Regions from separate parts of the Streptomyces sp. TRD_SC_5 genome, predicted to be linked through region 1. Evidence: riboswitches for the same ligand, from Rfam matches in the RefSeq annotation. Region 1 holds a riboswitch; each other region holds the start of a gene.
The links. A riboswitch is a leader RNA that binds a small molecule or an ion and turns the genes downstream of it on or off. The one in region 1 is predicted to bind cobalamin.
Positions count from the first base shown of each region.

Region 2: linked by a shared signal. The riboswitch ahead of AC1P0E_RS06805 (cobalamin biosynthesis protein) and the one ahead of AC1P0E_RS11960 (CbtB domain-containing protein) in region 1 are both predicted to bind cobalamin.
Region 3: linked by a shared signal. The riboswitch ahead of AC1P0E_RS22880 (ribonucleoside-diphosphate reductase subunit alpha) and the one ahead of AC1P0E_RS11960 (CbtB domain-containing protein) in region 1 are both predicted to bind cobalamin.

Region 1 is NZ_JBWZZS010000001.1:2,608,884-2,611,075, reverse strand. It holds gene AC1P0E_RS11970 (class F sortase) at 1-55, shown strand, start outside; gene AC1P0E_RS11965 (CbtA family protein) at 66-830, opposite strand; gene AC1P0E_RS11960 (CbtB domain-containing protein) at 848-1,066, opposite strand; cobalamin riboswitch at 1,101-1,270, opposite strand; gene AC1P0E_RS11955 (glycoside hydrolase family 6 protein) at 1,604-2,192, shown strand, end outside.
Region 2 is NZ_JBWZZS010000001.1:1,449,788-1,451,979, reverse strand. It holds gene AC1P0E_RS06805 (cobalamin biosynthesis protein) at 1-884, opposite strand, end outside; cobalamin riboswitch at 1,028-1,174, opposite strand; gene AC1P0E_RS06800 (hypothetical protein) at 1,303-1,527, opposite strand; gene AC1P0E_RS06795 (inorganic phosphate transporter) at 1,547-2,192, opposite strand, start outside.
Region 3 is NZ_JBWZZS010000001.1:4,949,170-4,951,361, reverse strand. It holds gene AC1P0E_RS22890 (hypothetical protein) at 1-220, shown strand, start outside; gene AC1P0E_RS22885 (Uma2 family endonuclease) at 317-901, opposite strand; cobalamin riboswitch at 1,014-1,137, shown strand; gene AC1P0E_RS22880 (ribonucleoside-diphosphate reductase subunit alpha) at 1,282-2,192, shown strand, end outside.

The DNA of each region.
Region 1 (2,192 bases):
CTACACGGCGAACGTCGTCGTCTCGGCCTACCTGACGGGTACGGGCAAGGGCTGAGCAGCTGTCACTACGCCGCTACCGGCGCGGCGGCCGGAGCCGTGCGGGCCGCGGCCCGCAGGCCCAGCGCCCCGAAGACCCCCGCGAACACCGCCCACAGCAGCGCGTGCGACGCCAGCGACAGGATCCGGAAGTCCCACAGCAGCGTCGCCGCCACCGGGACCTCGTCCGGGTTGCCCGGCAGTGCGAAGAGCACCGCGAGCGTGGCGACGGCCGTGACGGCCACCGCGACCTGGCGCACCGGGACCGACCGGTCGGCGAGGCGTACGTACACCTGCCAGGCCAGCGCCATGCCGAGGACGCCGATCACGACGGCGGCCACCCACAGGCCTTGGCGGTTGGACACGGTGCCGGAGTCTCCGACACCGGGCGGGTTGGCGGGGTAGCGCAGGCCGGGCAGCAGCGAGACCGCCACGAAGGCGGCCGCGCCGAAGGCCAGGGCGCGGGGCCACGGCCGTTCACCGAGGCCCGTACGGCGGTGCACCAGGGCGTACGCGAGGGCGAACAGGGCGCCCAGCGCGAGGCCCGCGACGACCGCCGTGACGACCAGGCCGAAGTGCTGGGTGGAGCGGGAGAACAGTTCCTCGTGGTGCTGGACGGCCGTGGCGGCGGCCCCGTGCGCGTGTTCCTCGGCGGCCGAACGTGCCTCTTCGAGGCGGATCGCCCGGTCCATCAGGGGCTCGGCGAGGAGCAGCGAGAAGAGGCCGGTGGCAAGACCGGCCGCCCCGCCCGCCGCGAGCCCGCGTCCGAGCAGGGGCAGTACAGGTGTTGACATGGTGCGTACGGCCCCGATCAGTGGCAGGGGGCACCGAAGAGGTGCCGGCCGTCGTGAGAGAACTCGTGCAGGTAGTCGCCCGTCGCGGAAACGACCGTGCCGTTGTCCATGAAGACCGCGTAGAGCGCGATCACGGCGATGATCGCCGCGGCGGCCATGATCAGCCAGTCGCGGGTGGTGGTCGTGGCGGACGCGACCGCCGCGGTGTCGGTGTGCTGCGCAGTGTGCAGAGACATACCGGTGAGCCTCCTTCTGGGGTTTCCACGCCCCAATTCAGGAGGACGACGGGTCAGTTCCTGACTTCCGTACGGGAGCCGCCTTGGGCTCTCGTACGGTCACAGTGGCGGGACCGTCCCGGGATCGCACCGGGTTCCTGTCCACCGTCGCCTCGATGTGTGTGGAGTTGTCTCCCGGAGAGTCCCAGCCTGGCTGAGCACTGTCAACAGGCCCCCTGCCGCTGCCCGCAGGACCGGCTCACCTGGCCCGGCCGGCGACCCGCTCCCCCCGGGGCCGCCGACCGGGCCGGTCCTCGACCGCGGATGCCCGGGCTGCGGGAGAAGCCCGGCGTCGACGCGGGAGGCACGGAAGATCGCAGGGTCATTTTGACACCAAGTCACCGCAAGGTCACGGCGTGGCGACCGGCCCTCGCGCACCCGTGCCCGTACCCTTCCGCGCCCTCGCGCCGGGCCGGTGTGTCAGGATGGTTTCGACCGGATGTGTCCGGGGAGGGGCCGGGGGGTCCTCATATATTCAGTGCAGCCAAGGGGGATTGGATGTACGGCAGTTACAGCGGCCGTAGGCGCAGGAATTTCCGGGTGACAGCGATGGGGGCTGTGGGGGCCGCACTGCTACTGGCGGGTTGTTCGTCATCCGGCGGTGACGGAGGCGACGGAGGCGACCAACCGCCGGTGAAGCAGCAGCCGAAGGGCAGCGATCCGTACTGGGTCAATCCCGAAGGAACCGCCGCGAAGCAGGTCGCGGCGTACGCCAAGGAAGGCGACGACGAGAAGGCCGGCCTGATCAGGAAGATCGCCGAGCAGCCGGCCGCCGAGTGGATCCTGCCGGAGAACGCCGAGGCGCAGGCCAAGGGGTACACGGAGGCGGCGGAGAAGGCCGACCGTGACGCCTTGCTCGTCATGTACAACATCCCGCACCGCGACTGCGGGCAGTTCTCGAAGGGTGGCGCGGCCGACGGCAACGCCTACCGCGCGTGGGTCGAGGAGGTCGCCAAGGGCATCGGGGACCGCCCGGCGACCGTGATCCTGGAGCCGGACGCGTTGCTGCACCTGGTCGACGGGTGTACGCCCGAGGAGTTCCACGAGGAGCGGTACGACCTCCTCAAGGGCGCCATCGAGCGGCTCA
Region 2 (2,192 bases), 1.2 Mb from region 1:
CGCCGCGACAGCCGCGCCGCCCGCTCGATGTCCGGTACGCCGACGGGCCGGCCGGCGGCGTTGAGCACGGGCCGGTGCTCGACCCGGCCCGCGTACGAGAGCGTCCCGCCGAGCCGTACGCCGAGCGCGCCCGCGAAGGACGCCTCCACCGGGCCCGCGTTGGGGCTCGGATGCTTCGAGGCGTCCGTACGCCAGGCCCGCACCGCACCGCGAGGGTCGCCCCCGGAGACGGCCGCGACCGCTGCCAGGGCGGCCGTCAGCCGGGCCCCGGGCCAGCCGGCCACGTCGTCGAGGCGGGCCGAAGCCCAGCCGTAGCGCAGGTATTTGGCGGATTTGTGCCCCACCATGGCGTCAAGTGTGTTGATGGCGCGGAAGGCCACGAGCCCCGGCACACCGCCCAGCGCGCCCCACACCAGCGCGCCGACGACCGCGTCCGAGGTGTTCTCGGCGACGGACTCGACGACGGCGCGGGCGATCTGCTGGGCGTCCAGCGACTGCGGGTCGCGGCCGCACAGGTGGGGGAGGCGTTCGCGGGCGACCTCGATGTCCCCGGCCTCCAGGGCGCTGCCCACGGCACGGGCCTCGCGGCCCAGCGACGTACCTCCGACGACGGCCCAGGTGGCGGCGGCGGTCAGGGCGATCGCGGCGGCGGGGGAGCGGCGTACGGCGCGGGAAGCGAGCGCGGCGGCTCCGGCGGCGCCTCCGGCGCACACCAGGGTGTGCACCGCGCCCCACCCGCGGTGGTCACGCCACAGCAGGGACTCGACGGCGCCCGCGGCCCGCCCGAACGCGGCGACCGGATGCCCACGGCGAGGATCACCGAGGACGAGGTCGCCGATCAGGCCGGCGGTGGCGCCGTACGCGAAGATGCGATCGGCACGCATGGCTCAGCAGGCCGATGCGCCTCGAAGCGAACGCGTCGTGCTCTCAGGGATGTCAGGACTGACAGATCCGGCAGAACGGGCAGGACTGACTGAACGGCAGCCGGGCATGGCGGTATGTCCTCACTCAGGGTCCGCGCCCTGGTTCGACGTGACCGGCGGTGAGAGTTCCTGGCTCCCGGGGATCTCTTCCTCTTCCCCGGTCACAGTGGCGGGACCGCGCCGGATTCGCACCGGGCTTCCTCTCGTGCCGCCGTATTCGGCTCCGGCAGTCCACCACGCTCCGCGAACGCCGTCAACTTGCCGTTGACCTGCGACGGGAGAGTGTGCTGAGGCACACAGAAAGCGCCCCGCCGACGGCTGTTGAAGGCCGACGGCGGGGCGCTTTCTGCAATGGTTCGCGAAGGATCTTACCGGCGCGTCAGACGACGATCAGGTAGATCCCGTACGTCACGGCCGCCGCGCACAGCGCGAAGCAGGTGTACGCGCCGGTGCGGGCCAGGACGGCGGAGCCGCCGCCCTGCGCGGAGGCGCTCTCCTGCTTGGAGAGACCCACGATGCCCAGGGTGAACAGGCCAACCAGTCCCACGGTCGCCACGAGGCTCACGCCGAATACGGAGCCGAGAGCTACCCAGTCGATGTTCATGGTGATGTGTCCCTAGTCCTTACACCGCGGCCGGGCGGGCCGGCTCGGCGGAGCTGCCGGCCGGGGCCGGGATGGTGGTCATGAGGTCCTCGGCGGCGAGGGCCGCGGCCGTGGGCGGCACGCTGACGGCTGCCATGGCGGTCGTGACCACACCGGCGGGCTCGGCCTCCGCGTCCACGTCGTTGACGTTGGTGTGGTCGACCACCTGGCGGCGGGAGATGAACCAGATCGCGATGCAGGAGGCGACCAGGAAGACCGCGACGACCGCGACGCCCCAGTCGCCCTGCTTGGTCACGAACTCCGAGCCCGCGGCGATCAGGCCGGCGGCCGGCAGCGTCAGGCCCCAGGCGACGAACATCCGGGTGGCGGTGGACCAGCGGACCACGCCGCCCTTGCGGCCCAGGCCCGCACCCATCACGGCGCCGGAGCAGGAATGCGTGGTCGACAGGGAGAAGCCGAGGTTGGAGGAGGCGAGGATGACGCTGGCCGCGCTGGTCTGGGCGGCGAAGCCCTGCTGCGGCTGGAGGTCGGTGAGGCCCTTGCCCATGGTCCGGATGATGCGCCAGCCGCCCAGGTACGTGCCCAGCGCGATGGCGACACCGGCGGACATGATGACCCACATCGGGGGGTTGGAGCCGGGGGCGAGGACACCGCCGGCGACGAGC
Region 3 (2,192 bases), 2.3 Mb from region 1:
GATCAAGCGCACCGGACGCCAGATCGCACGCCTCGAAGCCAAGATCGACCTGATCCTCGACAGCCTGGGCATCAGCCACACCGACCCGGAGATGGAGAAGGTCGTCGCGCTCCTCCAGGAGGGCAAGAAGATCCCGGCGATCAAGAGCTACCGCGAAATCACGGGAGCCGACCTCCTCCAGGCCAAGAACGCCGTGGAGCAGATGGAGCGCCGGCTCTGAGCCGGCCACGAGCACGTCATCCGCGAGGGCTGCCGCACACACCGGGCGCCGCCCAGCACGGGCCGTCACATCCACGGGATGCGACGGCCGTCGCCGTCAGCGCACCCACTCCTTCAGGGCTTCGGTCTCCAGGGTCAGTTCGACCGGGGCCGGCAGCGCGACGGGCTTGCCGAACGGGACGGTGTGCGCGTTCTCGTACCGGACGCCGTCGGGCTCGCTGTAGACCGTCACCTCGCAGGTGTCCCGGTCGATCAGCAGATAGACCGGGATGCCCGTCTCGGCGTACGCGCGGGGCTTTTCCACCCGGTCGCGCTGGTCGGTGTCGGTGTCGTACGAGGTGACCTCGACGACCATCAGCACCTGCTCGGTGTCGGCCCACTCGCCCTGGCCGACGAACGCACCGCTGGGCGCGAGGGAACCGTCGGGCCGGGCTCGGCCCTTGCGGTAGGCCTGCACCTTCAGTCCCTGGCCCGGGTAGAGCCACAGTTCGGGCCGTGACTGCAGACAGATGCGCGTCAGCCACTCGATGATCCGCCCGTGGTCCCCGTCCGGCACAACCCTGCTCCTCAGCCTCCCGTCGATGAGCTCCAGCCGCACACCCTCGGTCGTGCGGGCCAGTATGCGCGTGGCCTCGTCGAACTCTTCGGGGAGCAGGTGGGGCCGGTCGTCGATCGCTGACATGGGGCGTACCTCCTTGTGCTCACGACGATAGCGGAGCCCTGTGACAGCCGCAGTCACTCTTCCCGTGCGACACAACATGTGGGGGCTGCCTCATCCAACCGCCCCCACATGTATGCTCATGCTCGCTGTCGCCGCAGGGAAATCCGGTGTGAATCCGGAACTGTCCCGCAACGGTGTGATTGGTGCGCATTCGTGCACCCAGGAGTCCGACGACCTGCCGACGGCGTATCCGGCTCGACCGAACCGGATACCGACACGTCCGGGCCTCGCGGTTGGGCCGGTGGACGCTACGCGGTGTGCCGCCCTTCAAGGGTGACGCATGCCCGTACGCCCCCACTCCTCCTCCCGCCGGCCCCGAGCCGAGCGAGGGAGAGCACCCCGTGACCATCGCGCCAGCCGATCCGGCAACTGCCACGGAATCGACGGAGTCGTCCGACGGACCCGGAGCCGGGACCGCACTCCTGCGGACCCTCACCGACCTGACCGTCGACCTCCCCGACACCGACCCGGGCAGAGTCGCCGCCGCCGCCCTGCGCGGCCGCAACGCGGCGTCGGACGCGGCCGAGCTGCGGGGCCTCGCCACCGACGCCGCCGCCGGGCTGATCTCCGAGGACCCGGCGTACTCCCGCCTCGCAGCCCGCCTCCTGACCCGCACGATCCGGGACGAGGCGGCGACGCAGGGCGTCCGTACCTTCTCCGAGTCGGTCTCCGTCGGCCACCGCGAGGGCCTGATCGCCGACCGTACGGCCGACTTCGTGGCCGCCCACACGGTCCGCCTCGACGCGCTGATCGACCCGGCCGCCGACGACCGCTTCGGCTACTTCGGCCTGCGCACGGTCTACAGCCGCTACCTCCTGCGCCACCCGATCACCCGTCAGGTGATCGAGACCCCGCAGCACTTCATGCTGCGCGTGGCGTCCGGTCTCGCCAAGGACGAGTCCGCCGCGGCCGCCGACGAGGTCGCCGCGCTGTACCGCCTGATGAGCCGCCTCGACTACCTGCCGTCGTCCCCGACGCTCTTCAACTCCGGTACGCGCCACCCGCAGATGTCCTCCTGCTACCTGCTGGACTCGCCGCTCGACGAGCTCGACTCGATCTACGGCCGCTACCACGAGGTCGCGCGTCTCTCGAAGCACGCGGGCGGCATCGGCCTCTCGTACTCCCGCATCCGCGCCCGCGGCTCCCTGATCCGCGGCACCAACGGTCACTCGAACGGCATCGTCCCCTTCCTGCGCACCCTCGACTCGTCGGTCGCCGCCGTCAACCAGGGCGGCCGCCGCAAGGGCGCCGC